Regions from separate parts of the Salipaludibacillus agaradhaerens genome, predicted to be linked through region 2. Evidence: predicted binding sites of a transcription regulator. Region 2 holds the regulator's gene; each other region holds the start of a gene.

Region 1 (8,305 bases), 790 kb from region 2:
AAAAAGACGATCCTTTCTCAATAGTAAAAGATGATGATGGTGGCTTTACAATAGAGGGACATGAGATAGAGACAGTATTTAAAATGACAGACTTTAACCGGCATGATTCTGTCCAGAGATTCTCTAGAAAAATGCGACATATGGGGATTGATCAGGCTCTTAGAGATTTAGGGGCAGAAGATGGAGATACTGTTCGTATTTTAAATTATGAATTTGAGTTTATTGAATAATCTATAACGTCGTCAACGATCATTTCAGGTCAATGGCGGCGTGTTTTAACGTAACAGATGGACGTATGAAAATTCAGAAAAAGAGCTGTATGAGTATTGTCAACTTATTAAACGAACTTTATAATAATGAAATAGGGTTATTGTCTGGGTGGTGATTAACGTGGAAAAGAAGTCAGAGCAATTTTATCTTGTGCGGGAAGATATGCTCCCTGAGGCAATGTTAAAGACAGTTGAAGCAAAGAAGCTTCTCGAGAATGGTAAGCAAGCTAAGATAAATGAAGTAGTTAAACAAGTGAATTTGAGCAGAAGTGCTTTTTACAAATATAAAGATGGCATTTTTCCTTTTCATACGATGGTTAAGGAAAAGATTATTACATTATCAGTCCATTTAGAGGACCAGTCTGGTGCCCTTTCACAGTTGTTGTCAACAGTAGCTGGATCGGGGGCAAATGTTTTAACGATCAATCAAACAATACCACTTCAAGGACGGGCAACAATTACCTTAACAATTGAAACGGCAGCGATGGATATTGAAATCACAGTGTTATTAAATAAATTAGAAGAAATAGAGCCAGTTGTTAAGGTTGAAGTCATCGGGTCTGGTGCGTAGAATACAGAGAAGTGACATGTGAAGGAGTGACATTAGCGTGGAAAAAGTCGGTTATTTAGGGCCCATGGGGTCGTTTACTGAAGCTGCGGCAGAAAGACTTATACCTCATGGGGAGCGGATTCCGTTTCGGTCTATTCCAGATACGATGGACGCAGTAAAAGAAGGTGTGGTAGATCAAGCTGTTGTCCCATTGGAGAATGCTATTGAGGGATCTGTTAACATTACATTAGATTATTTTATTCATCAACAGCGTCTGACGATGGCAGCTGAAATTGTGGCACCAATAGAACAACATTTGCTCGTGGAGCCTTCAAGGGAATCTACGTGGGAATCAGTAGATATCGTTTACTCCCATCCGCAGGCGATTGCGCAATGTCATCAGTTTATAAGAAAATTTTTGCCTCATGCAGAGATTGCATATGAAAACTCTACAGCTGCGGCAGCGCAGTATATTCATGAGCACCCAGAGGAGAATGCTGCTGCAATTGCTAATATTGTTGCAGCCAGTTCTTATGGCTTAAGCATCGCGCAAAAGAAGATTAACGATTATGATAACAATCGAACACGGTTTATTCTTCTTAAAAATAATAATAGCCTTTATGCTAACGAATTAATATCTTCAAACACTCAATATAAAACAACGCTGATGATCAGTTTGGCTTCCGACTTTTCTGGGGCTTTACATCAAGTACTAGCTGCATTTGCTTGGCGAAAAATTAATTTATCAAAAATTGAATCTCGGCCGACAAAAACGGGTTTGGGTAATTATTACTTTATTATTGATGTGGCTATGCAGCAAGATCAGATTTTAATTCCAGGTGTATGTGAAGAATTAAGAGCACTGGGATGTGAAGTAGAAGTATTAGGAAGCTATCCGTGCTTTACTTTGGAAGAACTTAACGGGTTTGAATCTAAGGTTATGGCAGAAAAATAACGTCAACATACACAGATAAGAAAGGTGCTTATATGCATCTTGATTAAGACTTCGTAAGCTAGGATATAAAAAGTCCTAGCTTTTTAATATGTAACTTGACTGAAAAGGGTGGAACAACTAACACGACTTTTGATATGGGTGAAGTATGTAGACAGTGATTTTTACCCTTTTTTAAATACTTTATGAACTATTCCTAATCCCCTGATTTTCCCTATGGATGGTGCTTTTCAAAGAAGTCGTCTTCAGCTAAATAGCGATAGAATCTCTCTTGCATTTTCAATCTTTAGAATGTGCTTGTGCTCCCCGACTTTATATATGGTCTTTTAAAAAGCGAACATTAATCGGATTGTTTTGTTCGATTTTGTGAAGTTGATCCCAGATACTTAGCCATTATCAAAACCGCCACTTCTATAATCTTACTTCAATGCATATAGTTTTGTGAGATAAAACTGCCATTTAGGTATATTTATAGTGACAATTCGCCCATGGATGCATAGGATACAATGAGATTGTATGGGAGGGATCTGTAAAGTGAAAATACACATTGTTCAAAAAGGAGATACATTGTGGAAATTATCAAAAAAATACGGAGTTGATTTTGAAAACCTTAAATCGGCAAACCAGCATTTGACGAATCCAGATTTAATTATGCCTGGTATGAAAATAAATATTCCTACTGCGGGTATAACAAATCCAAAAAATGTGCCTTATCAAGGTGAAGGTGCACCAATGACAAAAGAGCAGCCAATAAAAAAAGAAATGCCCCAAGTACAGCCAATTGAAGAAATCCCAACTAAAAAAGAAGTGAAAAAAAAGGCTCCTACGCCGCCACCAGCAGTAGCACCTGCACCAGCTCCACCGCCTGAGCTAAAGCCAACTTATCAGATGCAGCAAGCAAAGATGAATGTGAATATTTATAAACAGCCGGCAGCTGTACCGAAAGTACCAATGCCACCTCCGGCCAAAAAGCCGAAAGAATTACCAAAAAAACCAAAAGAATTACCTAAAAAGCCGATTTCTAAGCCAGAACCTAAAGTAGCTCCGAAAGAAATGGTCGTACCTAAACCAGTGAAAAAATTGCCAGAAAAAAAGAAGCCTGTAGCAAAACCTAAAATGAAGCCTCAACCTATGCCATTGCCTATACAGCAGCCTATCTACCCGATTAGCCCTGTAACAGAGGGCTGTATACCATTGTCAACTTTATGTGGATGTCAACCATACGGTATGTGGCCACATCAACCTATGTCGATGCCTGCCATGCACCAGCCAATGTACATGATGCCTTATTATCCACAACAACAAGCACCATTAATGCCATCTCAACAGATGATGTACAGAGGCGAAGAAAGAGAAGATTTAGTTGAAGATGAGTATACAACAGCTGAATATGGAGATCTTACAGAAGTCCACAAACAACAATTTGATACTCATAAATCAACTCATTACTATAACTATAATCCACATGATCCATTTTACAGAATGATGCCTTGGACTTATCCAGTTTCAACTCCAGCACAACATGTGAATGACGCTGCCGTAGAAGAGGATGAAGATAACTAAGGAACGAGCTCATGGCTTAAATTGACAGGATTATTTCCTTCCTTTCTGTTCACTCTAAGGGGTGAAAGGAGGAGGATGAATGAAAAAGGTTGCCTTATGTTTATCTGTTATCACTCTAATGTTTACAGGTGTGACAGGTTGCGGAGATGTAGACAATGCGAATGTAGAAGGACAAAATTATGGTTTGCAAGGACGAAATCAAACTGGCTTGCAACAAGGATTTACACATGATGGAACAGGTATGGGTGCTGCTCACTATGGTCAAGATGCCAGATCGCCTAGAGGTGCTGGAACAGGTCAGGGGCGTGTCATTACAGATACCGGAGCTGGTTATGGTGGAGCGTTTAGAGGAACAGGTGCTGCCTATGATGGACGTGGTGGCTTGATGCAAGGAGATGCTCATTTCGGTGGTCAACAAGGAATGATGACACGAGATGAACGTTATGGTACCGGTGCTCAGGCACGAGATGGTCGTGCAAGAGGATTTCAAGCGGGTCAAAACCGTCGAGGTGGATTTTCAAGAGGTATTACTGGAAATGACCGTCGTGGAATGGTAGACGATAATGGCCTTCTTAATGGCACAATGCGTGGTTTCAATAGAACAGGTAATCATGTAAACCGTGGTACACGTGATCAAATGCACGGTGGTACAGCAATTGAGCGTAACCAACCACGGGGCCAACAAAGAGGGTTTGGTCAAGGGAAAGAAAAAGGACAGCAACAAGCATACTACGACAGTGACGATGGTCGCTTAGCCAGTAGGATTGAAAATCGTGTAGAAGGTCTTGATGAGGTACGTGATTGTGATGTTGTTGTTAACGACAACAATGTAATTATTGGGGTTGAACCAGAAGGTAATGACGGTGAACAAGTGGAAGACCGTGTGCGTTCTTTTGTAGAAGATATGGATGAGAACAAACAAGTTCATGTCGTCACTGAACGTAATGGTGCAGAAAAGATCCATGATATGGAGAATCGCCTTCGAGATGGTGAACCATTTGAAGAAGTAGGCGCAACATTTAATGCCATGCTGGATGATTTAGGGGATGCCATTCAAAGACCATTCGAACGAACAAGATAACATTGATGACAAAGGATGCCTTGATGTATAAGGCATTCTTTTTTATCCTGTTTTAAAATTGTCATTATATTCTCACCTTAATTTAGCCTTCTCTTCTATGGCACTTTTCCAGTTTGTGCTATAGTAAATAGGAGATGAATTAACAGGGGGAAAGAAGAATGGCAGGACATTCAAAATGGAGTAATATTAAGCATCGTAAAGGCCGACAAGATGCAAAAAAAGGAAAGATATTCACGAAGCTTTCTAAAGAGATTTTCCAAGCTGTTAGAGATGGTGGAAGTGATCCCACAACTAACACAAATTTACGGCTGGCTATTGAGAAAGCGAAGCAAGCCAATATGCCAAACGATAATATTGAACGGACAATGAATAAAGCATTAGGTAATTTAGAAGGTGTCACTTATGAGGAAATAATTTATGAAGGTTATGCGCCTCATGGTGTAGCGATATATGTTCAAGCATTAACAGATAATAAAAACCGGACAGCTGCAGAAGTTCGATTAGCTTTTAATAAAAACAACGGTAACCTTGGAGAAAGTGGATGTGTCGCTTTTATGTTTGCTCGAAAAGGATGCCTTGTATTTGAAAAAGCCCGAGAGCTAGATGAAGAAATTGTCTTGCTTGAAGCGATTGAGGCTGGGGCGGAAGATGTCAAAATTGGAACTGACGCTTTTGAAGTTATCACGGCTCCAGAAGATTTTGAGCACGTAAAGCAGTTATTACCTAATGCAATAGATTCAAAGCCCATTTTTGCAGAAGTGACGATGCTTCCGAGCACAACCACTACAGTAAATGATGAACAAGCGGCTGATATTATTCAACTCATTGAGACATTAGAAGACAATGATGATGTTCAAAATGTTTATCATAATCTTGAAATAACCAATTAGTATTTTTTAGGGATATTTTGCCTTAGTAGTGGCTATGCTAAATATGATTGTCGTGAATCCGAATCCATTTTACTTAACTGAGGAGGCGACACACAAATGCTACTACTAGGAACACGGCGTGGGGACGAAAACGTTTATAAATTAAAAAAAAGAACTTATGTTTCATTCGTTTGTTGTTTAATAATCGTATGCACTTTAATAACCTTAAGCCATGAAGCTCATGCTGAAAAAACGCCGGTGGCAGGTGGACCTCGGGAGGTTGAAGTAATTCTCCAAAGAGTGTATCTTGATGGTGAAGTAAGTGAAGAAGAGGTAGTAGAGACTATCTGGTCAATGGAAGATTTCTGGTCTTACTATGAAGATTGGGAAGTTATTGATTTAAATGAGCACCAAATCATTTTCAAAAAAGAAGTTAATGATATTTCACCGTTAATGAAAATGCATGGTTATTTTGGTATGGCAGAAGACGGTACGTTAAGTATTTATAATGGTAAACCATCAGAAAAAGACGTTATTCAGTCGTTCTTTCAAATAAATACATCAGAATTAAAAAGTCATTTACACGACTCACTAATAGAGGGTATCCCTGTCTCAACAAAGGATCAATATTTTCAGGTCTTAAAACTTTACGAAGAATATGCCATTAATGAGATGTAATATATGATTAAAGCTACCAGTTTAAAGGTAGCTTTTTCGCTTTTATAATTTACAACATAAGAATACGAACTGTATCGAGATAGAATGTGTTAAAATAGAAATATGTGTTCGTATAATGATTTTTATAAGTGGGGGAAACAAGTGTGATTGAATGTTTAACTGGAAAAGTTATAAATATTGAGCCAGAAACGGTTGTCGTAGATGTCAATGGGGTTGGCTATTTAGTGTACTGTGGCAATCCTTACAAATTTGGTGAATGGATGGACAATAGTATCACAATATATACGTATCAGCATGTCAGAGAAGATGCGATACGCTTGTATGGTTTTTTTCATCGAGAGGAAAGAAGGTTATTTGAAAAATTACTGCAAGTATCAGGAATAGGGCCAAAAGGGGCGCTCGCTATTGTGGCTGCAGAACAGCCTGAACTCGTAATTCAAGCGATAGAAAATGAAGATGAATCCTTTTTAGTGAAGTTTCCTGGAGTCGGAAAAAAAACAGCAAGACAAATGATTTTAGACCTTAAAGGAAAAGTAGCTGAACTTGTTCCGTCACTAACTGAAACGAGCGAACACGTAAGCGATGTGGTGAATCGACATACGACATCATCACTTTCTAAAGAGTTGGACGAGGCTCTTGAAGCATTACGTGCTTTAGGGTATGTGGAACGAGAAATTAAAAAGGTACAACCGATATTGGAGAAACAGGAGCTTACAACAGATGAGTACATAAAATTAGCTTTGAAAGAGATGCTAAAAAGCTAATAGACGCGAAGTCATACGTCAATGTATCGGAGGAAGATAGAATGGAAGAACGTATTGTCAGCGGGGACTCGCAAGGATACGAAGAATGGGAAGAGCGAAGTTTGAGGCCACAGTCGCTGTCGCAATATATTGGTCAGCAATCAGTGAAAGATAATTTAAAGGTGTTTATTGAAGCGGCGAAAATGCGTGAAGAATGTCTTGATCATGTATTATTATATGGCCCCCCTGGTTTAGGGAAAACAACTTTGTCACTTATTATTGCAAACGAAATGGGAGTAAACTTACGGACAACGTCTGGTCCAGCCATTGAACGTCCAGGAGATTTGGCTGCTGTTTTAACAGGCTTAGAGCCAGGAGATGTTTTATTTATTGATGAAATCCATCGGCTAAATCGTTCTGTAGAGGAAGTCCTTTATCCAGCCATGGAGGATTATTTTCTTGATATTGTTATTGGGAAAGGCCCATCAGCTCGATCAGTGCGTCTTGATTTACCTCCGTTTACCCTTGTAGGGGCCACAACTCGTGCAGGTATGTTATCAGCCCCCTTACGTGATCGATTTGGGGTGGTGAGCCGGTTGGAGTATTACACGGCAGAAGAACTGCAAGAAATTGTTGAAAGAACTGCTGATGTATTAGAGGTTAAAATGGATAAGCAAGCGGCAGAGGAAGTCGCAAAACGATCACGGGGAACACCGCGAATTGCTAATCGTATTCTTAAAAGAGTGAGAGATTTCGCTCAAGTAAGAGGAGATGGCACGATTAATTATGCTATAACAGATGAAGCCCTTAAACTGTTACAAGTAGATAAATTAGGTCTTGACCATATTGATCATAAACTATTAATAAATATTATTGAAAAATTTAGAGGGGGACCAGTGGGACTCGATACAATTGCTGCTACAATTGGTGAAGAATCTCACACGATTGAAGATGTCTATGAGCCATACTTGATGCAGATCGGTTTTTTACAGCGGACACCGAGGGGGCGTATGGTAACGTCTTCTGTTTATAACCATTTTAATTTGGAGGTGCCGGGAAAGTGAACCAATTTCCTAAACTTCTTATTTTGATCGGTCTTGTTCTTATTGTTGCTGGATTAATTTGGCAAGTGGGTGGTCGGTTTATATCCTTAGGAAAACTTCCTGGAGACATTGTTATCCGACGGGAAAATGCTACTTTTTATTTTCCTATTATGACGTCAATTATAATTAGTATCGTTATCTCCATCGTTTTATATTTGTTTGGAAGATTTCGTTAGTCTAGAAAGGAAATAACATGATGAATGTTTCACAATTCGATTATCATTTACCAGAAGAACTAATTGCACAAACACCGTTAAAAAACAGAGAAAGTTCTCGCTTATTAATATTGAATAAGCAATCTGGTGACATAGCGCATAAACATTTCCCAGATCTTCTCACCTTTTTAGAGAAAGGTGATACATTGGTTTTGAACAATACGAAAGTGATTCCCGCAAGGTTATTTGGCGTAAAGAAAGAAACAGGAGCAAAGATCGAACTACTCCTTTTAAAAGAGGAGGAAAACCATCAATGGGAAGTGCTAGTAAAGCCTGCTAAAA
Region 2 (8,305 bases):
CATATTTTTTTCTACTACATTCGCCGTTTCTTTTTTAAAAGCTTCTGTATCTTCTTTTTCGTAACCAAGCGTTTTAATGACTCTTATTCCTGCCATACTTTCTTGGACTTTGTCATTTAGAGAAGAAAACGCCGCTTGTGCTTTAAGAAAGCGTTTGTGAAGCAAAGAACCATAACGACTTGTAGCTAAAGCCATGAACGGCATAGGAAGCAAAGCGATTAGCGTAAGTTTCCAGCTGATCGTTGCTGCCATCGTGATAATCACGAAGCCCCCCATGGTTATCGAATCCACTAATGTAAGGACACCGGTGCCAGCTGTTTGTTCGACGGCTCTAATATCATTCGTAGCATGGGCCATGAGGTCTCCCGTTCTTCTCTGGCGAAAGAATGATGACGACATGTTAGAAAAATGGCTATAGAGACGGTAACGTAACAACCTAGCAAGCTTTATCGCCGATCCAAAAATTAGAATTCGCCATAGATAACGGAAAGCATAAATAATAGCAGCAAGAACCACTAACAAAAGCATCCATCGTGTTAAAATGTCTTGTGTCAACGTCCCTGCTGAAATATGGTCGACTATAACACCAACTACATAAGGGGGAATAAGGGATAGCAGAGATACAACCGCTAATACGATGATGCCAGCCCCATAACGCCACTTTTCTTGTTTGAAATACCACATTAAATCTATGAATACACGCACGGATAGCCTCACTCTCCTCGATAATGATCGATAACCTAGGGTGGATCCATACCCATCATATCTATCACAACTTATTTTTTCATATCATGATACCAAGACACTCATATTAGTTAGGTTTACGCCTTACTTTCAACTATGCGTGATGAAATACAACACATGAGTATCACGGTGTTTGGATAATGTTTGAGAAAATGAAATGATCATTTCACAGGCAATTATTTAGCAACTTTTCCTAGCAAGCGTCCCTCAAAACTTCTCTTGAATAACTCCCCGTGTAAAAAGTGCCTTTTACTATCACTTCTATAAATTATACAGCCACTTAATGATGTTTAAAACTGTCTATTTAGTACAAAACAAACTTTAATAGTCATATTAAAAAGCACCCCTATAAAAAGGAGTGCTGCTGTTATTTTTTATCTGTCTGACCTTGCATCGCTTTCATCATTTGGTTAATTTTCTTTTGCGATGGATTCTGTCCCATTTGCATCATCATCACTCGAAGCATTTTTTCGTTGATTGGCGGATTTTTCTTCATATAATTCATCATGTACTGTCTAGCGATAAAGAATCCAAGCGCGATTCCTGCTAACAGAGCGATGACACCGATTAAAATATTTACCCACATCGGCGTTGACCCTCCTTCTCTAATCTGCTGAATTGTCGACTAAAAACGTCATAATGTTTGAACCCTATTTATTATACATGAAAGGCTTTCATATTTAAAGAGAAGTTGGGAGATTAACTCATTTTTGTACAATATCCAAAGCTCTTAACGGCCTCAACCAGCCATACTCATTGTTCTTATAGTTCAACGCTAAAAAATAGTGTTGGTAATGGCGAAGAATTTCAAAAAAGGACGTCTCAGCATCTAAATTGCCATCTGCCTCTAACAAAATTTTATCCTGAGTAACTGTTAAAGTTGCATTACTATGTTCTCTTTTAAAATTAATGCGATGATTATTTCCTATGTTACTGTAATCTTTATTGTGAAAAAGAGTATGATAAATAACTTGATTAATTTGCTTCTCTGGAATTGTTCTTGTAATGTAGTTAATTTGCGATCGCGTGATTGTTTTTAATAGCCCTGTAGCGAGGCGATTTTCTTTAAATAGCTGAAATAATTTCTTTTCCATCCCCCGATACATGAGAGCCACATCTTCTCTCATTAAAACTATTTCATACTTTCGCATACACTCACCTCTCTTATAATTACGCGCTAATTGCTTGACTTTCATTATAAAAGACATTTACTCAAATATTTGTCACAATGTGTGATGCTTATTGACTTGTTTTGTCTAAATGTTTGTCTTTTTATATATTATTCATCTTATAATCATTTATTCATTGCTTTCCTAACCTATTAGCTAGTCGTAATCATAGAGAGTGATGGCAATCATCCATCAGTAGCCCATTCCGTGGGTGGACTGCCGGACATAGGCTACTGAATTAAATACAATAAAAACTCATCAAAAAATATAACTGACATTTACTATCTTTCTTTATCATTTATTAAACATCATATTAAACTAACTAGCTTGTAACTAAAAAAATTACGCCAAAGAAATCCTCTGACGTAATTTTTGTCTATTATTTTTCTAAGAGTTGTTTAAAACGAGTCACCACATTTTCAACAGTAAAGCCATATTCTTGAAGAATGCGGTCTCCTGGTGCAGAGGCTCCGAACTTGTCAATTCCAAGAACCGATCCTTCATCACCAGTATATCTTTCCCAACCAAGAGTAGTCGCCATTTCAATACCTAGACGGCGTTTCAGATGAGATGGCAATACAGATTCTTTATACTCAGCTGATTGTTTTTCGAAGCGATCCCAGCTTGGCATACTGACGACAGAGACAAAGATCCCTTCTTTTTCAAGAGCTTGTTGGGCCTCTACAGCTAACGCTACTTCTGAACCACTAGCCAGTAACAGTCCATTTGCATCGCCATTCGCTTCAGATACAACATATGCACCCTTTTTAACACCCTCATACGCTTTTTCTTTCGTTGATGGCAATGTAGGCAAACCTTGTCTTGTTAAGACAAGTGCTGTAGGTTCATCTGTACTCTCAAGTGCAGCTTTCCAAGCGGCAGCCACTTCATTTCCATCTGCTGGACGGATAATTGATATGCCAGGCATCGCTCTTAAAGCTGCTAGCTGTTCTACCGGCTCATGTGTAGGGCCATCTTCTCCGACAGCAATACTATCATGTGTAAAGACATATGTGACCGGTACCTTCATAATAGAAGATAGACGTAAAGCTGGGCGTAAGTAATCCGAGAATACGAAGAATGTAGCGACATACGGCCTAATTCCACCGTGAAGTGCCATCCCATTGGCCGCAGCCGCCATAGCAAACTCACGTACACCAAACCACACATTTCGGCCACTATAGTTATCTCGACTAAAATCTTCTTCCCCATTTAGCATTGTTTTATTTGAAGAAGCCAAGTCTGCTGATCCACCAAATAAGCTAGGAACCTGTTGAGCAATGGCGTTTAAGACTTCTCCTCCTGAAGCTCTTGTAGCAGGCTTATCTCCTTCTTCATAGACAGGAATAGCCTTATCCCAGTTAGCAGGAAGCTCTCCTTTAATCGCTGTTTCCAACTCTTCACCAAGCTCTGGATAAGCTTTTTTGTATTCTGCAAAGAGATCGTGCCACTTTTCTTCTTCTGCTTGTCCTTTTTCTGCAAGTTGCTTATAATGCTCCCTTACTTCATCTGGTACGTAAAAGTCTTCTTCGAACGTCCATTTATAGGCTTCTTTCGTCATTTTTACTTCATCTCCGCCTAGTGGTGCGCCGTGAGATGCTGATTTACCACCTTTATTAGGTGAACCGTATCCAATGACGGTCTTTACTTCGATTAATGTTGGACGCTCATCTGCTTTAGCTGATTCAATCGCTGCCGAAATCTCATTCAAGTCATTTCCATCTTCCACACGAATCACTTGCCAGCCGTATGCTTTAAAGCGATCTTCCACATTTTCAGAGAATGACTGGTGCAACTCACCATCAAGGGAGATATCATTGGAATCATAAAGAACAACGAGTTTTCCAAGTTTTAAATGACCAGCGAGTGAGGCTGCTTCCGCCGACACACCTTCCATTAAATCCCCGTCTCCGCAGATACTATATGTATAGTGGTCAACGACATTGTAGTGATCGCGATTGTAAGTAGCAGCAAGTTTTCTTTCTGCCATAGCAAACCCAACCGCCATAGCCACACCTTGTCCAAGAGGTCCTGTTGTTGCCTCTACTCCTGGGGTATCTCCTACTTCAGGATGCCCTGGTGTACGGCTTCCCCATTGCCTGAAATTTTTCAAGTCATCGATTGTCACATCATAACCATGAAGATGAAGCAGACTATAAAGCAACATTGAGCCGTGCCCTGCTGACAAAACAAATCGGTCTCGGTTAAACCAATCTGGATTTGTGGGATTATGCTGCATAAATTGTGAGAACAGCTTGTAAGCCATAGGTGCAGCCCCCATCGGCATTCCCGGGTGGCCTGATTGTGCTTTCTCAACACCGTCTATCGATAGTGTTCTTATCGTTGCAATTGATAAGTGGTCAATATTAGTACCCATGAAAAAATCAGCCTCTTTTCTGTTAATATAATGGTCACTTTTTCTCATACATATCATATACTTTCTGGAGAGGTTAGACAACCGTTTTCAATAGATAAAAGTGACTTCTTAAGCAAAGTGTCTTAAAATAGCCACGTTTTAACAGCGCTTTCAATACAAAAGATCCCTCACCGGATTTTCCGATGGGGTAGGTCGTTTGAATATAGCGTCACCCATAGAATATTTAATGTAAGGGCCCATTACTTCCTTTTTTTCTTTTCTCCTCTTTTAATTTTTCAGGTGTCACGTCATTTCCTTTTTTATCTACTACTTTCACAGACGTTAACTGGTTTTTAAATGATTGGCGTACATTACCTAAATACTCCTGACGAAGGTCCTTCTGTTCCTGCTGCTCTTTAAGCGTTAAACCGTCACTTTTCGCCTTCCGTGCAAGCTCATTGATACGTTGTATTTTTTCTTTACTAAGCATTCTCATTCCTCCAAAGTCGTAAGTGTTTCATTTATCTTATTAAACTATAGAGGATGTTTCAACTCATATTCATTATGAATGTTTTCTCTGAGCCTCGTATTCCTTATAACGACGGTGTGCGGTCGCTTTCGAAATGTCGTAACCGAATCCTCTAAGCATAGCTGCTACTTCATGAAATGTCAGACCAGTTTCTCTCAGTCGAACAATCTCTTCAATTGGCACGTTTTTTCGCTTTCTTCCCGCAGCGGCATGGCCTAAATGTGTCAAATTATTTTGAGGCGCATAGCCGGCTTCGACAGCCTTTTTCATACCTCTTTTAATTTTTGCGTTATGTAATTTGCGTTGATATTCTTCCACAACAGACACGATGTCTAAAATCATCGAGTCTGTTTCTGACAAGCTTAATTCACCTTCATCTTTAATTGAATAAATCGGTACCTTCATTTTTTTAAATTGATGAATAAGTGCCATTTTGGTATTCCCTCTCCCAAGCCGTGTTTCATCTTGAATGAGAAGAATATCAGCCGCTCCTTCTTTAAAGATCTCCAATACAGTGAGAATACCATCTCGTTCCGCTTCATAGCCGCTCGCCCGTTCTTCAACAATATCTTTAATGTCAATTCCCCACGCTTTCGCTGCCATCTTTAGCTCATCTACTTGTCTCATAAGAGAAGTTGTCTGTGCTTCCTTATTAGTACTTACTCTTGCGTATATAATTCCTTTCACTCTGAGGCAACACCTTTCATTTCCACCGGGATCGCGAGGCTTTGTCCTGGATATATCGCTTCATTGTCTAATGCATTTTCATTTTTTATCCATACTAATGCTTCTTCAATCGTCATCTCCATCTCTTCCGCTGCGGAACTAGCAATCATCCATAATGACTCTCCTTCTGATACAGTCCATTTAGATGTCATAAAAAATTGCTCCTCACGTCCCTGTACGTCATCGTCTTCCGTAAAATATGTCCATGAGAATAAAAGAGCAGATAACATTAAAATAGCAACAGATCCGTCCACATATTTCTTAAAGAATCGATAGTATGTCATAACTCTCACCTCGAATAAGAATGTTTGTTCCCTTATCATAAACGGAACGAATGTTCGTGTCAAGAAAAAAAGAGAACGTTCGTTTGCGCAACTTGTGTTCTCATGGTATAATATCCCTGTGTTATCGAAAGGTCAGGTTATGTATATGCACACGAATCCGATATTAGTACAAGCTTAAATATATATAAAGAGGTGTTTTACATGTCAAAATTATCTCCACGTCAGCAAGCGATCCTCGAATTCATTAGAGCAGAAGTAAAAGATAAAGGATACCCACCTTCTGTGCGAGAAATTGGGGAGGCCGTTGGACTTGCCTCCAGTTCTACTGTGCATGGGCATCTCTCACGGCTTGAGAAAAAAGGGTATATTCGACGTGATCCGACTAAACCCCGTGCCATTGAAGTGATCGGCTTAGAAGATAATACTGGGTCAGTCTCAAAAACCCTCTCCGTTCATATTCCTGTTATCGGGAAAGTCACAGCCGGTCAGCCGATTACCGCCATTGAAAATGTTGAAGAATATTTACCGATGCCTGCGAGCTTTGTTCAAGATGAACATTCTTTCATTTTGGAGATATCAGGAGACTCTATGATAGAAGCTGGGATTTTTGACGGTGATTATGTGGTAGTTAGGCAGCAAAGCTATGCGAATAACGGTGATATTGTCGTCGCCATGACTGAGGAAGAGGAAGCCACTGTAAAACGTTTCTTCAAGGAAGAAAACCATATTCGTTTGCAGCCCGAAAATGCTACTCTTGATCCTATTATTCTTAACAATGTGCATATTTTAGGAAAAGTTATCGGTGTATTTCGTACACTGCACTAATTCATACACGGGCTATGCTCGTGTTTCTTTTTTATGGGAAAAGAACAAATGTTCTTGTTTTTGTCTCCTCCATTTTGTATTCTAGTGCTTAAGGAGGAATTACATCATGAAAAAAGTCATTTTTTTAGTTGATATGCAATCTTTTTTTGCGTCTGTAGAAAAGGCGAAATATTATCATCATTTAAATCAGCCTCTCGTCGTCTCCGGGGATCCAGAAAGGCGTTCTGGCGTTATTTTAGCAGCCTGCCCCCTTGCTAAGCAGGCAGGAATTAAAAACGGTGAACGACTATGGGAAGCACGAGAAAAATGCCCTAATCTCATCTCTGTCCCTCCTCATATGCAAGAATATATTGATAATTCCCTAGCTATTACAGATATCCTTAAAAGTATAACGGATCTTGTAGAACCATATAGCATCGATGAACAATTCATGGATGTGACCTATTCTCAAAAACTCTTTGGTACCCCTGAAGATATCGCTCGCCATATTCAACATGAGATTTATTTAAAGCTACGAGTCTTTGCTAGAGTCGGGATTGGTGAAAATAAAGTGTTGGCAAAAATGGCATGTGACACTTTTTCTAAACATAAACCGAACGGCATTTTTCATTTAAAAAAAGACGAGATCGAAAACGTTCTATGGCCCCTGCCAATCGAAAAACTCTTTCGTGCGGGCAGTAAGATGGTTCGTCATTTACAGCGTCGTGCCATCCGTACAATCGGTGACTTAGCGCTTACAGACGTAGCTAAAATAAAAAAAGAGTGGGGAATTCATGGTCAAGTTCTTTGGATGAATGCTCATGGTATTGACTATTCTCCAGTCTCTCTGTCGACTACTGACGGACAAAAAGGGATCGGTAACGGGATGACCCTCCCTCGTGATTATCACGAGATAACAGATATTAAAGTTGTATTGTTAGAACTTTGTGAAGAAGTATGTCGCCGAGCGAGGCACGCTCACGTCATGGGACAGACTATAACTCTTGGAGTGACTGGTTCTTCCTATCACATCAAAACAGGATTTCATCGGCAAATCACGATCCCTGACCCTACAAATATTACATTAGAAACATATCGTTTCGCCTGTGAACTTTTTGAAACCTTTTGGGATGGGCAACCCATTAGACGTTTGCATGTGTCACTTACAAACTTAGTCAGTGACGACTCTATACAACTAAGCTTATTTAAAGAAAAACGACCTGACCAGATAAAATTAGGTTATGAGACAGATAAGATCCTCACTAAATATGGTAAAACGTCCCTCGTACGCGCCTCCTCTTTATTGGCCTCTAGTCAGGCTAAGGACAGAGCAGCTAAAATAGGCGGACATTATAAATGAGTCACTTCTCATACTAAAAAAATGTATAAGACCTTTTTTATATGGAAAAATATCACTGTGTTACCACCAAGTATAAGGAGGTTTTTTTGTGAAAGATAAAAACGAAGCAGCCAATCATCACGATGATGATACACTGACAAACAGACAAGGGCATCCTGTCACCGATAATCAAAATGTGAGAACTGTGGGTAATCGTGGCCCCACGACCCTTGAAAATTACGATTTTCTTGAAAAAATCAGTCACTTTGACAGAGAGCGGATTCCAGAGCGTGTTGTCCACGCAAGAGGTGCTGGAGCACATGGCTACTTTGAAGCTTATGGAACTGTAGGAGA
Region 3 (8,305 bases), 2.2 Mb from region 2:
AGCTTTACAAAAAGGGGAAGTAAACTTTGTTTTTACGGATGATCGCGGTGTTGACACGCTGGATGTGGAAGCGATTGATCAATTAGTAGCTTCGGGGGCGTACCAACTCATTAGAAGTGATGCCATGAACACGAAAATGATCGTGGCCAATAGTAGTCAAGATGAGAGCCCAGTGAGTGAACGAGCTGTACGAGAAGCGATTTGGCATGCCATTGATCGGGAAACGATTGCGGAGGAGATTTTAGATGGTAGTGAAACCGTGGCGGACACCCTCTTTTCTTCTAATATCATGTATGCTGATGTGGATTTGGACGTAAGATCATTTGATTTAGAAAAAGCGACGGACATTTTAGATGAAGCAGGTTGGTTATTAGAGGATGGGTCTAACGTGCGAATGAAGGACGGGAACACATTAACGATGACGCTTTATTATGATAGTCACTCTTCTTCACAAAAAACACAGGCTGAATTTATTCAGGCCACTTTAATAGAAGCTGGTGTTCAACTAGAGATTGTCGGAGAAGAATCCACTTCAATCGCTAATAGACGGTCAACAGGAGAGTATGAGTTGTTATTTAATCAAACATGGGGGTTGGCGTATGATCCGCAAAGCACGATCGCTGCGTTTACATCAGAAGCCTCATATCTTCATACCACAAGTGGGATTGCGGAAGCCGACACACTTTATCAAAAAATAGAAGAGGTAATGGTGACGACGGATGAAGACATGAGACAAAATCTCTACGGGGATATTTTGACGATCGTCCATGACGAAGCTGTGTTTATTCCTATTTCAAATGGCAGTCTCACGGTAGTGGCGCCAGCAGAGCTAGAAGGTGTTTCTTTTAAGCAAACACAATTCGAGCTGCCATTTGAGCACATGTCCTTTAAATAGGAGAATTTCTCCCACAGATAACGTCCGTAAAGCTCCCGCCTCAAAATAGAGAGAAAAGCGAGGTCTATTTAGGCGTGAGCTAACGGCCGATAATGTCCTCTTTGACTGGAGGAAGGGCGAAAGCAGCCATTGATGAAAGGAGCGTTTTATAAAGAAAGTGAGATTGTCTGCTAAATTTGGAAGGAGATTTTTATGGGAAGGTATATTGTAAAAAGAGTCGTTATCGCCATCCCCATGCTGTTAATCATCTCGTTCTTAACGTTTTTATTCATTAATCTTGCGCCATTAGATCCAGCAGAAGTGGTTTTGAAAGCGCAAGGAGTGCCGACGATTACAGATGAGTTAATGGCGCAGACGAAAGAAGAATTAGGCATGGATAGACTTTTCATAGTCCAATATTTTAATTGGCTTATAGCGTCTTTACAGCTGGACTTTGGATCGTCCTATGTGACGGGAAAACCGGTTTGGTCCTTATTAGGGCCGGCTTTCCTCAATACATTTAAATTAACAATCGTGTCCTCTTTTTTCATCATCATTTTGTCGATTTTATTAGGGGTGATCTGCGCATTGCAGGAAGGAAGGGTGATGGATAAGTCGATCAGGGGTGTATCCTTTTTCCTTACAGCGATCCCGTCTTATTGGCTTGCATCCATGATGATATGGTTTGTGTCTGTTAAGTTGGATTTATTACCGACAAATGGCATGACGTCTTATCAAAGCTACATCCTCCCTGTGACGGTCATCGTCATAAGTTATGCAGGTATTTATTTTAGAAATGTGAGAACGTCGATGATAAGTAACTTGAATGAAGATTATGTGTTATATGGGAGAGCGTGCGGGTTACCAGAAAAAACAATCACGATACACATTTTAAGAAATTCATTACAAGTGGCTATGTCTATTTTTGGGATGGCAGTGCCGATTATATTGGGAAGTACCGTGGTGATAGAAAATGTTTTTGCCTGGCCAGGGCTAGGAAGTTTAACGGTGAGAGCGATCTTAAGCCGAGATTTCCCGATTATTCAAGCGTATGTTTTGATATTAGCAGTGGCATTCATCGCATTTAATACGCTTTCTGACATTATAACGGCGGCGATGAATCCGAAGATAAGGAATGATCTTTAAATGAAGTTGTTAAAACAACTAGGTCAAGACAAGTTAGCCGCTATTTCTCTCATAATCATTGTCATCACGGTTGTTGTCGGCATTTTTGCTCCTTTATGTGCGCCTCATCCCCCTAACGACGTGAACATGGCTTTAAGACATGCCTCACCGTCATGGTCATACCTTTTAGGTAATGATCACTTAGGGAGATGCGTGTTGTCCAGACTGATATATGGTATTCGTCCCAGTGTATTGGCCGTGCTCGTAGCGTTAATTGTGTCTGTACTAATCGGTGCCCTTTTAGGGTTTTTAGCCGGTTATTTTAGAGGGAAAGTGGATGCTGTTATTATGAGGTGCTGTGATGTGATGCTCTCTTTCCCCGGTTACGTCATGACATTAGCCTTCGTCGGTATTTTTGGCGTCGGTCTTGAAAATATATTAATCGCGTTTATTTTAGTGAAATGGGTCTGGTTTGCTCGTGTCATTAGAACGTCTGTCATGCAATACGCTGAATTGGAGTATGTGACTTTTTCCAAGGCAATCGGCATGCGTCATGTGACCATTATGTACAAACACTTGTTACCCGTTACGTTTTTAGATATTGCGGTCATATCAAGCAGTGCTATCGGGTCAATGATTTTGCAAATATCCGGTTTCTCGTTTTTAGGCTTAGGCATTCAAGCGCCTAATGCTGAGTGGGGGATGATGCTAAACGAGGCGAGAGACATTATGTTTACGCAACCACAAGTCATGTTAGCACCTGGCTTAGCCATTATCATTGTCGTGTCAGCCTTTAATTTTTTATCTGATGCGCTTCAAGTGGCGTTAGATCCCAAATTAATCAACGCTAAGCAACGTAAAGTCGGCGGCAAACCTCTCTCAAAAGTTGTGATCAAGGAAAAAGAGGTGATCTGATGATGACAACACTTTTAAACGTTAACAATCTAAAAGTCTGGAATAGCCACACAGGACAAGCGATTATTCATAATAGTTCTTTCGATTTAAAGCAAGGAAGCTGCCTGGCGATTGTTGGAGAAAGCGGAAGCGGTAAATCTGTGACGTGCCGAGCGCTTATGAAGTTGAATAAAGTTCCGTTAAGGCAATCAGGAGAGATTTTATTTAACGGTCACAACGTTAATACACTTGCGGAAAAGAAAATGAGAAGACTGAGAGGCAAACACCTGTATATGATCTTACAAAATGGCATGGGCGCATTTGATCCCTCTTGTGTGATCGGACGTTATGTAAAAGGGATTCTCACTCAGCATTTTCGTTGGAGTATAAAAGAGATGGAAGAAAGAATGATGAAAGCGATGGAAAGTGTCATGCTGAAAAACCCAGCTCATATTATGACGCAATATCCGCATCAACTGTCTGGTGGTATGCTCCAACGAATGATGATTGCGTTAGCTATTGTGATAGAGCCTGATATCATTTTTGCTGATGAACCAACGACCGCGCTTGATACGATTTCACAGTTTGAAGTGGTAGAACAGCTCATGGCGCTGCGGGAAAAGATGGGCTGTTCTATGATAGTTATTTCTCATGATTTAGCTATTGTGAAAAAGCTAGCGGACAACGTGTTAGTGATGAGGAATGGTGAGATTGTTGAAAGAGGTCAGACACAAGCTGTTTTTTCTGACCCAGAGCATGCGTATACCCGCTATTTAGTGTCGACTAGATTAGCGTTAAGTGACCATTTTAAGAAAATAATGGAAGGAGACGCTATCGTTGCTGAAGGTTAGTCATGTGTCCAAGTCCTACAAAAAAGGCGGGATGTTTTCTTCCAAAAAGCAGAAAGTACTGCATAATGTGTGTTTTGACTGTCAGGCTGGCGAATGTCTAGGCATTATCGGTGAGAGTGGCAGTGGCAAATCCACATTAGGGCGTATGCTGTTAGGGGTTGAAAAACCGGATCAAGGAAACATCACGTTAAACGGACAAATTGTTACCAACAGACAGGTCAGATTAGGCTGCATGAGTGCCGTGTTTCAAAACTATCAATCGTCTATCAACCCCTTTTTTACAGTTGAGGACGCCATTATGGAACCACTCATGATGAGTAAGAACAAAATAAACACTCGTCAGAAAGTGGATCAATTATTACATGACGTAGGGTTAAGTCTTTCCTACAAAACGACATACCCTCATGAATTATCCGGCGGGGAGGTTCAACGGGTATGCATTGCAAGAGCGATTGCAACAGAGCCTGAATGGCTGATATTAGACGAAGCGATCAGCTCGTTAGATATGTCTATTCAACTACAGATTTTGGAGCTCTTAAAAGGGTTAAAAAAGACGTATAAGATGAGCTATATTTTTATTACTCATGACATACAAGCCGCTGCTTATATGTGTGATAGAGTATTGATTTTCAAAGAGGGTCAAGTGGAGGAAATCATCGCAATTGACCAATTGAAGTATGTCACCTCACCATATGCCAAGCGGCTCTTAAAGGCGTTAATTACGTTTTAACGTCAACCGCTAGAGAGGATGATCTATCACAGATAACCGTCCGTACAGCTTTCGGTTCAAAATAGAGAGGAGAGATAACGGGCGGTAATGTCCTGATTGACGCAATTATCAATCAGTGGGGAAGAGCGAAAACCTCCAATTATTGAAGGTTCGTTCGATATGTCAGACAAGCTTTTTATTGAATAAACGAGAGGTGTTCGCTAGCAAATGTCTGAACGAATGCTAGAGAGAATAGTTACAGCTTGGAGGGGAAAAGTGTGAATGGAGCCATGTCATGGCCTTTTCTGCGTTTGTATCTATTGGTACTCTTTTATTTTAGTGCCAATGCTATTTTAAATGTGTTTATTCCTTTACGTGGGGAAGCACTAGGAGCGACGAATACAACCATTGGCATTATAATGGGAGCCTACTTGTTTACGACGATGTTTTTTAGACCGTGGGCAGGACAAATTATTCAAAAGCATGGGCCGCTAAAAGTATTACGTTTTATACTCGTTTTCAATGGTTTGGCTTTAATCTTATATACGATAACAGGATTGGGTGGCTATCTGATTGCGCGCATGATGCAAGGGGTTTCCACAGCGTTTTTTTCAATGGCATTACAAATAGGGATTATCGATGCTTTACCGGAAGAAGACCGGTCTCAAGGGATTTCCCTGTATTCGTTATTTTCATATATACCAGGAATTATTGGGCCGCTGCTGGCAATAGGCATTTGGCAAGGCGGGATGGGATACTTCGCCATCGTTATGGTCACCATCGCCATGTTGACTGGTTTGTTTGGTTTTAGTGCTAACGTAGATACTCCTAAAACCAAACCTATGACTGACCAAGCTCATTCAAGCGGTAGCATAGTTCAGTCATTAAGTCAGTTAGTTAAAAATCCAGACTTATGTCGAAGTAGTGCCTTCATGTTAGTCGGTTCCCTTATATTTGGAGCTACCACTATTTTTATTCCTCTGTATGCTGTTCAAGTGGACAAGGGGAACGCTGGGATTTTCCTTATGATTATGGCTGCTACCGTAGTGTTTGCTCGCTTTACATTAAGGAAAAGAATACCTTCCGATGGCAAGTGGCATGCCCCTTTTATGATCGGGACGATGCTTTTATTAGCGTTAGGGTCACAGAGTGTTAGCATAGCCATTTACGGCGGCGCCTTCTTTTTTTACATAGGGGCGGTTTTGATAGGGACCGCGCAAGCACTGCTGTACCCGACGTTAACCACTTATTTAAGCTTTGTTCTACCTGAGGCGAGTCGCAATGTGTTATTAGGGCTGTTCATTGCCATGGCGGATCTAGGTGTCTCGTTAGGCGGTATCATTATGGGACCGGTAGCGGATATGCTTTCCTACTCGAGGATGTATATGGTATGCGCCATTTTAAGTGTCGCCATACTAGGTGTAGTCGTTTACGATCGAAAAAAAATCGTCGTCCAGGAGTGAATAATGGTGCCTTTGTTAAGCTCCCCAATATATAGGTGGCAGGTATAAGCTCTGTCACGGTGGGGGAGTTTTTCGTGCTTAGGGTGTTTCGACATTTATCACAGCTAACCCGTTCGTAAAACGCCCGGCTCAAAATAGAGACAATTTTAAAGTTATGGTCACGAATGGGGAATGATGGTTTACATTTCGAATTATTTTTATATAATTAACTTCACTAGCATTGTATCAATAATGTCATAATTTTCAGTTTAATAATCCTAATTGTTTAGAGATAAAGAAGGGAATACCCGGTTAAAGGCAGATTTAGACGGGTTACCACCTGAGGCTTGTCATTAATAAAAAACCTCGGTATAAATGTCTTTACCTTTAGATAAGACGGCTTATCAATAATTGATTGAGTTATGAGAGTAAAATAAGCGGAGATTTTTCGGTTAGCTGCAGGGGAGAGCTCATTTTTGGGAAGATAGGAGGAAGTTTTCCGTTTATGCAAAATAAAACGATCCATTTTTCAGATTTTCCGAGTCATTAGCGGAATCTCTCCGCCTATTCAAGCTATTGTTATGGCAAATGACTATTTAAGGGGATTTTTTCCGCCTATTTCTCATATTGGCTTCTTAATCTGATCCCCTACCGATAAGGGGACATCCTCACGATGACAGAAGGAAATTAGCTTTTTATCAACTGGTTGAGAAAGCACTTTTTTCATCGTCCTCCCACTTAGCTTTAAATACTTCTGGATTTCTATTGGGTATATGACTTCTCTTTTTTGAATTGCTAGCGGCAGCACTTCTTTTTATACTAATTAGGTGGGAGATAACGAGGCGCTAATGTCCTGATTGAAGTTCACCGATTAAAACTGGTGCGAACCATAAGCGCACATAAAATCCCTAGAGGCCCCGCACCAAGAAAAACCTGAATGATAGGGAATAACTCTCTCATTTAAGGCATAATTTAAAGAAATCTCGAAATACGGTAAGTGAATTCCTGAAAATTGGGAGATTTTCGCTGTCGCACTCTTTATGAGTGCGTGGATTGAAATAAGTAATTAAAGTTCGGTCTTGATAGATGCTTTGTCGCACTCTTTATGAGTGCATGATTTAAAAGGGACTGTATCATAACGTCGATACAGTCCCTTCTAACATTTTTACCCCTTATTACTCTTCGTCGTCTAAGACGAGGCCATCTACGTGTTTTCGTTCAAGCAGGTGTTTTGTTTTGCGATAATCCACCGATTTAAAAATAATATCGAAGTCATAGTCTGGTGGGTATAGCTCACTTGCTGGAATGTGAAGGGTCAGCCGCTTATGGTTAATGCGGTGTTTTTCCCCTTTAATTTGAACGATGTAGTCTCCTTTCTCATCAGGACCTTTATAAACAATGCCTACTTCTTGATGGGGGGATACTGTGACATTGTCTCCCTGATTAAATAAAGGGATAGCTGTTTTTTTCTTTTTCTGTTGTGTCCTCACATAGTTCGTTGTGGCCAGTTGTTTGTCATAACGCCTTTTTTGCGTTTGGTCGATGTCTGCTATGGAATAGGATGTCTCATCGACCAGATTTCCGCATAATTGTTGAGCCCGGTGAATGAGTGTTGGGTGAAGACCTAGTTTGAAGGCGATATCGAATGCCTGACTATTCCCTGTCTCCCCTAATAAAAGCCGATAAGTGGGCTGCAATGTGTCCACATCAAAGGTCATTGAGCCATTTAGAAATCCATCGTGTGTCTGTGCCAATGATTTTAACTCGCGATAGTGAGTCGTGGCTACAATCGTCGCCCCTTTAGCATATAATTGTTCAAGAATAATATGGGCGAGAGCCATGCCTTCGTTCGGATCGGTGCCTGAGCCTAGTTCATCAATAAGGACTAATGTTTTATCATCAGTTATTTCCAAAATGTCAATAATATTCGTTAGGCGAGAACTAAAGGTACTTAAATTTTGTTCAATGCTTTGACCGTCACCAATGTCGACAAATAGTTTTTGAAAGACGTGAAGCGATGTGTTGGGGCCAGCCGGAACCATCAGCCCCGTTTGTGCCATAAGCGTAAGCAGTCCGATAGTCTTTAACGTCACCGTTTTTCCCCCTGTATTTGGACCGGTAATCACCAGTGCACGGTCTCGTATGCCTAGTTTAAGGGACAATGGGACAGCTTGCTCTCCTAGTAGTGGATGGCGTGCTGCATCAAGGTGGATCATGTAGTCTTCATTAAGCTTCGGAATAACGGCGTTGATGGATTGACCATATTTCGCTTTGGCGAAGAGGACGTCATAGTGATGCATAATGTCCATGGCCATATGCAAGTCGCTTTCTATGTCTAATATGCTGGCAGTTAACGTATAAAGAATCGTTTCCACTTCATACGTTTCCGCCATAGTTAAGTCATTTAATT
Region 4 (8,305 bases), 3.2 Mb from region 2:
GTAGCACCATTCCGCGACTCTCCTGCCGAAGAGGCTGGGCTAAGACCAAATGATCAAATTATTGAAATTGATGAGGAGAATATTGAAGGGCTTTCTCTTTATGAGGCAGTGTCTAAAATTCGTGGGGAGAAAGGGACAACTGTCACATTAACTATAGAACGCCCAGGAGTAACAGATCCTATATCAATTGATGTTGTACGTGATGAAATTCCAATTGAAACAGTATACGGAGAGATTATTGAAGAAGAAGATCAATCAATTGGTTTAATAGAATTACGGTCTTTCTCGGAAAATACAGCAGAACGTTTTGAAGAGGAATTGATTAAACTAGAAGATGAAGGAATTGATGGTTTAATCATTGATGTGCGTGGTAATCCTGGAGGCTTTTTGCAAAGTGTTGAAGACATTGGCAGCCTGTTAATACCCGAGGGGGAAGCTATTGTACAAATAGAAGACCGAGAAGGTGAACGGATGCGTCATCTTTCAAATCTGGAAGAAGAAAAAGAATATCCAGTTGTCACTTTAGTTGATGAAGGAAGTGCTTCAGCTTCGGAAATTCTTGCAGCGGCATTGAAAGAGGCTGGTGGCTATGATGTTGTTGGAAAAAGTACATTTGGAAAAGGGACCGTTCAACAAACTCTGCCAATGGGTGATGGAAGTGAGATGAAATTAACGTTATTCAGATGGCTAACGTCGGACGGTAATGACATTAACGAGGAAGGTGTCGAGCCAACTGTTGAGGTAGAACAACCTGAGTTTTTCTACGTTTCCCCAATTGATGCTGAAGAGACACTAGTGATTGATATGACGAACGATCATATTGCAAGTGCTCAAATTATGCTTAAAGGGCTAGGGTATAAACCTGGAAGAACTGATGGCTATTTTGATGAAACGACTGAAGACACCGTCTCCGACTTCCAAGATGATGAGGGACTTGACGTCACTGGTGAAATTAATGAGGAAACAGCTGACCGTTTGCAAGAGTTAATCATTGAAGCAGTTCAGAACAAGAAAAATGATAGACAACTCAAGAAAGCTTTAGAGCTTTTGACGAAAGAATAACTTGTTATTAACCGGTCATCTCCTAAGATAGCCGGTTAATTTTTTATTTTGACAGTAAAGTGAAACTATTTTCCTCTATATAAGAACGGATTCAAATAATGATTTTTCTTTTTTAGTAAGAGGGATCAACTATGCTATCACAAATACAGGTTGACAAGGGTTCATACCCTTTTTTAACAGGGTGGAGAGAAAGAAGCACTTTCTTCTGAAGGAAATCAATAATTTTATTAAAAAACAGCTTTTTTTTTCTGAAAATTCATTTACAATGAAAGGAAGGGACAGTTAGAATCAGTATGGGAGTTTATGTCACAACATGGCTATTTTGTACGTAAGGTTCCTGTATGTTCGAGGAGGCAGTTATTATGGATGTAATAGGATTTGAAATACTTCAAGCAGTAGGTAGATTCTTTTTACACCCGCTTACATATGTGATCATACTCGTCATCTTTTTGTATAATTTACGGCGAGTGAAACGGGAGCGAAAGGATTTTCATACCCGTGTATATGATGTAGTTTCATGTGTGGTATCACCCTTAGGCATTTCCTTAATATTTACTATTCTAGTGTCGGCAGTGACACTATTACTAGGCATTTATTTACAACCCGGCTTTTTAATTTTAATGTCATTGTTGTGGATAGTATTGATACCTTTTCGCAATGCTAGGTGGTTAAGTATGACGACCATCGTCTCACTAGGGATGCTTATCGTCTTCTTTCTACCAGAACTCACATTCCAACATCCGTTAGTGAATAGCTGGTTAAATGATTTAGAGACAACCTCATTGTTAAATGTTGCGTTACTTATTACAGTGCTGCTTATCGCTGAAGCGATCCTTGTATTAATAGACGGCTGGAAACAGACGTCACCAGCTATTATCAAAAGTAAGCGGGGAAAACTAGTTGGTGAACATCGAGCTTCGCGCTTTTGGTTTATCCCTGTTTTTTTAATTATTCCTGTTGGAGAATTAACTAGTGCAGGCTGGTGGCCAGTACTAGATATACCAGGGACATTTTTTGGGATTGCCCTTCTCCCATTTGTGCTAGGATTCCGTTTAAACATACATGCCGAGTTACCAGTTCTAGGAGTGAAACGGGTTGGGAAACAGTTGTTGCTCTTGGCTCTAGGTGTCACCCCTTTGGCGATTATGTCCTATTTTTACCCATTAGTAGCAGTGCTAATTCCAGCTGTTGTTTTAATAGCGAGAGAATTAATTTTTGTATTATATCATCGAAAAGATAAAGGTCAAACAAGTTTTTTTGCTCGCCGAGAGAGCGGCTTACGGATTGTAGGAGTATTACCTGGCTCTACAGCTGCAAAGATGGGGTTGGAGATAGGTGAAATAATCGTTAAAACGAATGGACGTGAGGTCTATTCCCAGCGGAATTTCTATGATGCGCTACAGCAAAATTCTGCTTATTGTAAATTAGAGGTACTAGATACTAATGACGAATTACGCTTTGCCCAATCATCTATCTTTCAAGGCGATCATTTTCAAATAGGCTGTTTGTTTGTTCCAGATGATGAGTTCGGAAATCTGTCGTACCGAGGTCTTCGCTCTTCTGTTGTCATTAACCAAGATAGATCAGAATTGACTGAGCACGAAAAGGAAAATGAGGGTGAGGAACACAGAGAAGATGAGGTAGTGGCTAGTGATCATGAAAAATCGAAGGAAAACGTTAGTTCTGAAAATGACGATACTTCTCATGAAGATGATGATCATACTAGTGAGGATCAATCGGATCAACCCCATGTTTCTCAGGAAGAAGTTGTTGATAAAGAAGCTTTCTTTAAGTCAGCTAAAGATGCTTATGAAACAGGCAAACCTTACGGACAAGCTGAAGGATTAACCTCTTTTTATGACGAATTTCGAAAAATGAAGTCTGAAAGAAATAAATGGCGTCCTAAAATGGAAGACGAAATAGAAGAAGAACAAGAGAAGAAGAAAGAATATAATGACTAAAAGTGTGGTTGGAAAACTGTCGAATGGCGGTTTATCAACCATTTTTTTTATCACAGATAACCGTCCGTGAGGAGAGCGGCATTATTAGGAGAGAGATAACGTACGCTCATGTTATGATTCACGCAACTAACAATCAGTGGGAGAGGAACGAAAGCGCCCACTGATTGAAGGGTTTTATTGAGAGGCTTAAGACATTTAAAAAATGAGTGTTTTAAAAGAGAATGAGAGGTGTATTGTAAGAAATATAAGACCATGCTGTTAGTAATAAATAAACCACTGTTATACGTTATATTTTTGATTAGATAGATTACGTTTACGACGGGCTGTTCGGTTTTTTGATATTGAAGGGAATATTTGTTCGTGTTTTGTGTAAAATATGCTATAATGAAAAATGTCATTGTAAGCAGAAAGTGAAGAAGCTACCTTATCAAGCGAAGTAATTGATTTTAATATATTAAAGAGATAACCTCGTTAAAAGATATAGAAGTTTATCTTAATTAGTGAAAAGTTGTTGAGCAACCTTAAAGTACTTAACTCAGATGTAAATGGTGTTATACCGCTGTTTTGTTAATTCATATACATAACCTGGTTTTATAGAGATGAAAAGGAGGAAGTGCTGTGTCTGGGAAATCTTTAACGCCTTTTGAGCTCGTTTCTGCATACGACCCTCAAGGAGATCAGCCGCAAGCGATAAAAAAACTCGTTGAAGGGATTAAGAGCGGAGAAAAATATCAAACCCTACTTGGGGCCACTGGAACTGGTAAAACATTCACAATATCAAATGTGGTGAAGGAAGTAAATAAGCCTACATTAGTCATTGCTCACAATAAAACGTTAGCTGGCCAATTATATAGTGAGTTTAAAGAATTCTTCCCTAACAATCGGGTAGAGTATTTTGTGAGTTATTATGATTATTATCAACCAGAAGCTTATATTCCTCAATCAGATACATTCATTGAAAAAGATGCCAGTATAAACGATGAAATAGACAAGCTTAGGCACTCAGCAACAAGTTCATTGTTTGAAAGAAAAGATGTGATTATAGTAGCGAGTGTTTCGTGTATTTACGGTCTCGGTTCACCAGAGGAATATGGTGACCTAGTCGTATCGTTAAGAACTGGCATGGAACGTGAGCGCAATGACATTCTTAGACAGCTTGTTGATGTGCAATATGAACGAAACGACATCAATTTTACCCGGGGAACATTTCGTGTGCGGGGAGATGTGGTCGAAATTTTTCCAGCTTCAAGAGATGAACATTGTTTGCGAGTCGAATTTTTTGGGGATGAAATAGACCGTATTACTGAAGTGGATGCGCTAACTGGCGAAATTCTCGGAGAACGGGAACACGTCGCGATTTTTCCAGCTTCCCACTTCGTCACTCGAGAAGAAAAACTAAAGCGAGCAATTGTTAATATTGAAAAGGAATTAGAAGAAACGCTTAAAACACTTCATGAACAAGGAAAGCTGTTAGAAGCACAACGCCTTGAACAGCGGACTAGATATGATATTGAAATGATGCACGAGATGGGTTACTGTTCTGGCATTGAGAATTATTCCAGACACTTGACCTTCCGAGAAGCCGGTGCAACACCGTATACGTTACTCGATTATTTTCCAGAGGATTTTCTTATTGTAGTGGACGAATCTCACGTGACACTTCCACAGGTACGGGGGATGTATAATGGGGACCAGGCACGTAAAAGTGTCCTTGTAGACCACGGTTTTCGTTTACCTTCTGCTAAAGACAACCGTCCTTTAAAATTTGAAGAATTCGAGAAACATATACATCAAACTATATTCGTCTCTGCCACACCTGGACCATATGAAATTGACCATTGTCCTGAAATGGTGGAGCAAATCATTCGACCTACCGGTTTGTTAGATCCATTGGTCGACATTCGCCCGATTGAAGGGCAAATTGATGATTTAATAGAAGAGATCCGATTGCGAAAGGAAAGGGAAGAACGAGTCCTTGTCACAACGTTAACGAAAAAGATGTCTGAAGATTTAACAGACTACTTTAAAGAAGTAGGTATTCGTGTTAAGTATTTACATTCGGATATTAAAACCCTAGAGCGCATTCAAATTATTCGTGAATTAAGAAAAGGAGAATTTGATGTCCTTGTCGGTATTAATCTATTGAGGGAAGGACTTGATATTCCTGAAGTGTCACTCGTTGCCATATTGGATGCTGATAAAGAAGGCTTTTTAAGATCAGAGCGTTCCTTAATTCAAACGATGGGTAGGGCAGCAAGAAATGCGAATGGATACGTCATTATGTATGCTAATAAAATAACGAATTCTATGCAGATAGCACTAGAAGAAACAAAACGTCGCCGCAACATTCAAAAAGCACATAATGAAAAGCACGGTATTGTGCCTCAAACGATACAGAAAGCCATTCCTGAACTCATTCAAGCTACTTATGCTGCTGAAGAAGAAGAAGCGTACGAGGCTTTCACGAAAGCACCGAAACAAAAATTAAGCAAGAAAGATCGCGAACAAGTCATCGAGCGAATGGAAAAAGAAATGAAAGAAGCGGCTAAAAACCTGGACTTCGAACGGGCAGCAGAGCTTCGCGATGTCATTATAGAATTGAAAGCGGAAGGGTGAATGAACATATGGCATTAGACAATATAGTTGTTAAAGGGGCTCGCTCTCACAACTTGAAAAATATCGATGTGACAATCCCGCGGAATCAGCTTGTCGTTTTAACTGGACTGTCTGGTTCCGGGAAATCGTCCCTAGCATTTGATACGATCTATGCAGAAGGTCAGCGTCGCTATGTAGAGTCTCTTTCTGCTTATGCCCGCCAGTTCTTAGGGCAGATGGATAAACCTGATGTTGATGCTATAGAAGGTCTCTCTCCTGCTATTTCAATCGATCAAAAAACCACGAGTAAAAACCCTCGATCAACCGTGGGGACGGTGACAGAAATTTATGACTATCTTCGTTTACTTTTTGCCCGTGTAGGGAGGCCGATTTGTCCGCGACATCATATTGAAATCAGTTCGCAGACTGTTCAACAAATGGTCGATAGACTGGTGGAGTACCCCGAACGAACCAAAATGCAAATACTAGCCCCGATGGTCTCTGGCCGAAAAGGGACACATGTTAAGGTATTAGAAGATATTAAGAAACAGGGCTATGTACGTGTAAGAGTGAATGGTGAGATGCGTGAAGTAGCTGAGGATATCACGTTAGACAAAAATAAAAAACATAATATTGAATTAGTGATTGATCGAATAGTAATGAAAGAGGGAATTGAATCTCGACTCACTGATTCTATGGAAACAGCGCTAAATTTAGCTGATGGTCGCGTTATCGTCGATGTCATCGGTGAAGAAGAACTATTATTTAGTCAAAAACACGCCTGCCCTCATTGTGGATTTTCCGTCGGTGAGTTAGAACCTCGTATGTTTTCATTTAACAGCCCATTTGGTGCGTGTACATCGTGTGATGGATTAGGGCATAAGCTTGAGGTGGACCTTGAACTAGTTATTCCCGACCCTTCCCTAAGTTTAAAAGAAGATGCTATTATTCCTTGGAAGCCGGTAAGTTCCAGCTACTACCCATCATTACTTAAAAGCGTATGTGATCATTTTGGGATTGATATGGATGTCCCTGTGGAAAAGCTACCTAAAGAGCAAATGGACAAAATCTTATATGGTAGCGGGAGTGAAAAAATCTATTTCCGATACGAAAATGAGTTTGGTCGCGTAAGAGAAAAAGAGATTTATTTTGAAGGTGTTTTAGAGAATATTTCTCGCCGTTATCATGAGACAGGATCGGATTATATTCGTGAACAAATGGAAGGGTACATGACCCAAAAGCCTTGCCCAACATGTAAAGGCAATAGACTAACAAAAGAAGCATTGTCTGTTAAGATTAATGAACGTCATATTGGGCAAGTAACGAATCTTTCAATTACTGAAGCGAAAGCATTTATTGAGAATCTCAGCTTAACTAATAAAGAAATGGCCATTGCTAAGATGATTTTACGAGAAATTGAAGAAAGACTAGGCTTTTTAATTAACGTAGGACTTGACTATCTATCACTTTCTCGTGCGGCTGGCACACTTTCTGGTGGAGAAGCTCAGCGTATCAGACTGGCTACACAAATCGGATCATCATTAATGGGAGTACTCTATATCCTTGATGAGCCTTCAATTGGGCTTCATCAAAGAGATAACCATCGGCTTATAAAGACGCTAGAACGAATGCGTGATTTAGGGAATACACTAATCGTTGTTGAACATGATGAGGACACGATGATGGCTGCAGATTATTTAATAGATGTTGGACCAGGTGCTGGGGCTCATGGAGGAGAAATTTGTTCAACAGGCACACCAGAAGAAGTGATGAAAGATCCCCATTCGTTAACAGGGCAATACTTATCAGGAGACAAATTTATCCCCTTGCCTGTGGAAAGGCGTCAGCCTGACGGAAGGAAGATACAGATAAAAGGGGCAGAAGAGAATAACCTTAAAAACACAAATGTGACTCTTCCACTAGGGGTGTTAATAGCTGTTACAGGTGTATCAGGCTCAGGAAAAAGTACCCTCATTAACGATATTTTGTACAAATCGTTGGCACAAAAATTGACTACTGCTAAAACGAAGCCTGGTAAAGTAAAAACTGTTGAGGGAATTGAACAATTGGAGAAAGTTGTTGACATTAACCAATCCCCGATCGGCAGAACACCGCGATCAAATCCAGCAACTTATACGGGCGTTTTTGACGATATACGAGATATGTTTGCCATGACAAATGAAGCGAAGGTGAGAGGGTATAAAAAAGGGCGTTTCAGCTTTAATGTGAAAGGCGGGCGGTGTGAAGCTTGCCGAGGTGATGGCATTATAAAAATTGAGATGCATTTTCTCCCAGACGTTTATGTGCCATGTGAAGAGTGTCAAGGCAAACGCTATAACCGTGAAACGTTAGAGGTGACCTACAAAGGTAAAAATATTTCTGATGTTTTAGCGATGACGGTAGAGGAGTCGTTAGACTTTTTTGAAAATATTCCTCGTATTAAGCGAAAAGTCCAAACACTTTATGATGTAGGCCTTGGCTATATGAAACTTGGACAGCCTGCTACAACCTTATCAGGAGGGGAAGCGCAGCGTGTTAAACTGGCTTCCCAACTGCACCGGCGTTCTAATGGAAAGACTTTTTATATTTTAGACGAACCAACCACGGGGTTACATGTGGCTGATATTGATCGCTTATTGAAAGTGCTCCAGCGCCTTGTAGATAACGGGGATACAGTGCTTGTTATT

The links. Region 2 encodes LexA, which represses DNA repair genes until DNA is damaged. Its sites were predicted from a motif close to CGAACATATGTTCG; they were not measured.
Region 1: the regulator LexA is predicted to act here: its motif matches at 6,060-6,073, upstream of ruvA (Holliday junction branch migration protein RuvA).
Region 3: the regulator LexA is predicted to act here: its motif matches at 4,618-4,631, upstream of cntE (staphylopine family metallophore export MFS transporter CntE).
Region 4: the regulator LexA is predicted to act here: its motif matches at 3,371-3,384, upstream of uvrB (excinuclease ABC subunit UvrB).

Annotation. Positions count from the first base shown of each region.
Region 1 covers NZ_KV917378.1:1,143,558-1,151,862, reverse strand. Annotated here, with positions in the region: gene obgE (GTPase ObgE) at 1-230, shown strand, start outside; gene BK581_RS05555 (ACT domain-containing protein) at 391-840, shown strand; gene pheA (prephenate dehydratase) at 872-1,774, shown strand; gene safA (SafA/ExsA family spore coat assembly protein) at 2,306-3,334, shown strand; gene BK581_RS05540 (YhcN/YlaJ family sporulation lipoprotein) at 3,414-4,415, shown strand; gene BK581_RS05535 (YebC/PmpR family DNA-binding transcriptional regulator) at 4,574-5,305, shown strand; gene BK581_RS05530 (BofC C-terminal domain-containing protein) at 5,402-5,962, shown strand; gene ruvA (Holliday junction branch migration protein RuvA) at 6,106-6,726, shown strand; gene ruvB (Holliday junction branch migration DNA helicase RuvB) at 6,768-7,769, shown strand; gene BK581_RS05515 (DUF2905 domain-containing protein) at 7,766-7,984, shown strand; gene queA (tRNA preQ1(34) S-adenosylmethionine ribosyltransferase-isomerase QueA) at 8,005-8,305, shown strand, end outside.
Region 2 covers NZ_KV917378.1:350,707-359,011, reverse strand. Annotated here, with positions in the region: gene BK581_RS01730 (ABC transporter transmembrane domain-containing protein) at 1-705, opposite strand, end outside; gene BK581_RS01725 (YneF family protein) at 1,112-1,330, opposite strand; gene sirA (sporulation inhibitor of replication protein SirA) at 1,449-1,895, opposite strand; gene tkt (transketolase) at 2,293-4,290, opposite strand; gene BK581_RS01710 (DUF896 domain-containing protein) at 4,514-4,759, opposite strand; gene BK581_RS01705 (YneB family resolvase-like protein) at 4,832-5,485, opposite strand; gene yneA (cell division suppressor protein YneA) at 5,482-5,808, opposite strand; gene lexA (transcriptional repressor LexA) at 6,010-6,633, shown strand; gene BK581_RS01690 (DNA polymerase IV) at 6,737-7,972, shown strand; gene katX (catalase KatX) at 8,061-8,305, shown strand, end outside.
Region 3 covers NZ_KV917378.1:2,529,274-2,537,578, reverse strand. Annotated here, with positions in the region: gene cntA (staphylopine-dependent metal ABC transporter substrate-binding lipoprotein) at 1-895, shown strand, start outside; gene opp1B (nickel/cobalt ABC transporter permease) at 1,088-2,020, shown strand; gene cntC (staphylopine uptake ABC transporter permease subunit CntC) at 2,021-2,914, shown strand; gene cntD (staphylopine uptake ABC transporter ATP-binding protein CntD) at 2,917-3,744, shown strand; gene BK581_RS11785 (ABC transporter ATP-binding protein) at 3,731-4,474, shown strand; gene cntE (staphylopine family metallophore export MFS transporter CntE) at 4,732-5,916, shown strand; gene BK581_RS11775 (endonuclease MutS2) at 7,071-8,305, opposite strand, start outside.
Region 4 covers NZ_KV917378.1:3,563,987-3,572,291, forward strand. Annotated here, with positions in the region: gene BK581_RS16330 (S41 family peptidase) at 1-1,062, shown strand, start outside; gene BK581_RS16335 (PDZ domain-containing protein) at 1,425-3,023, shown strand; gene uvrB (excinuclease ABC subunit UvrB) at 3,642-5,639, shown strand; gene uvrA (excinuclease ABC subunit UvrA) at 5,648-8,305, shown strand, end outside.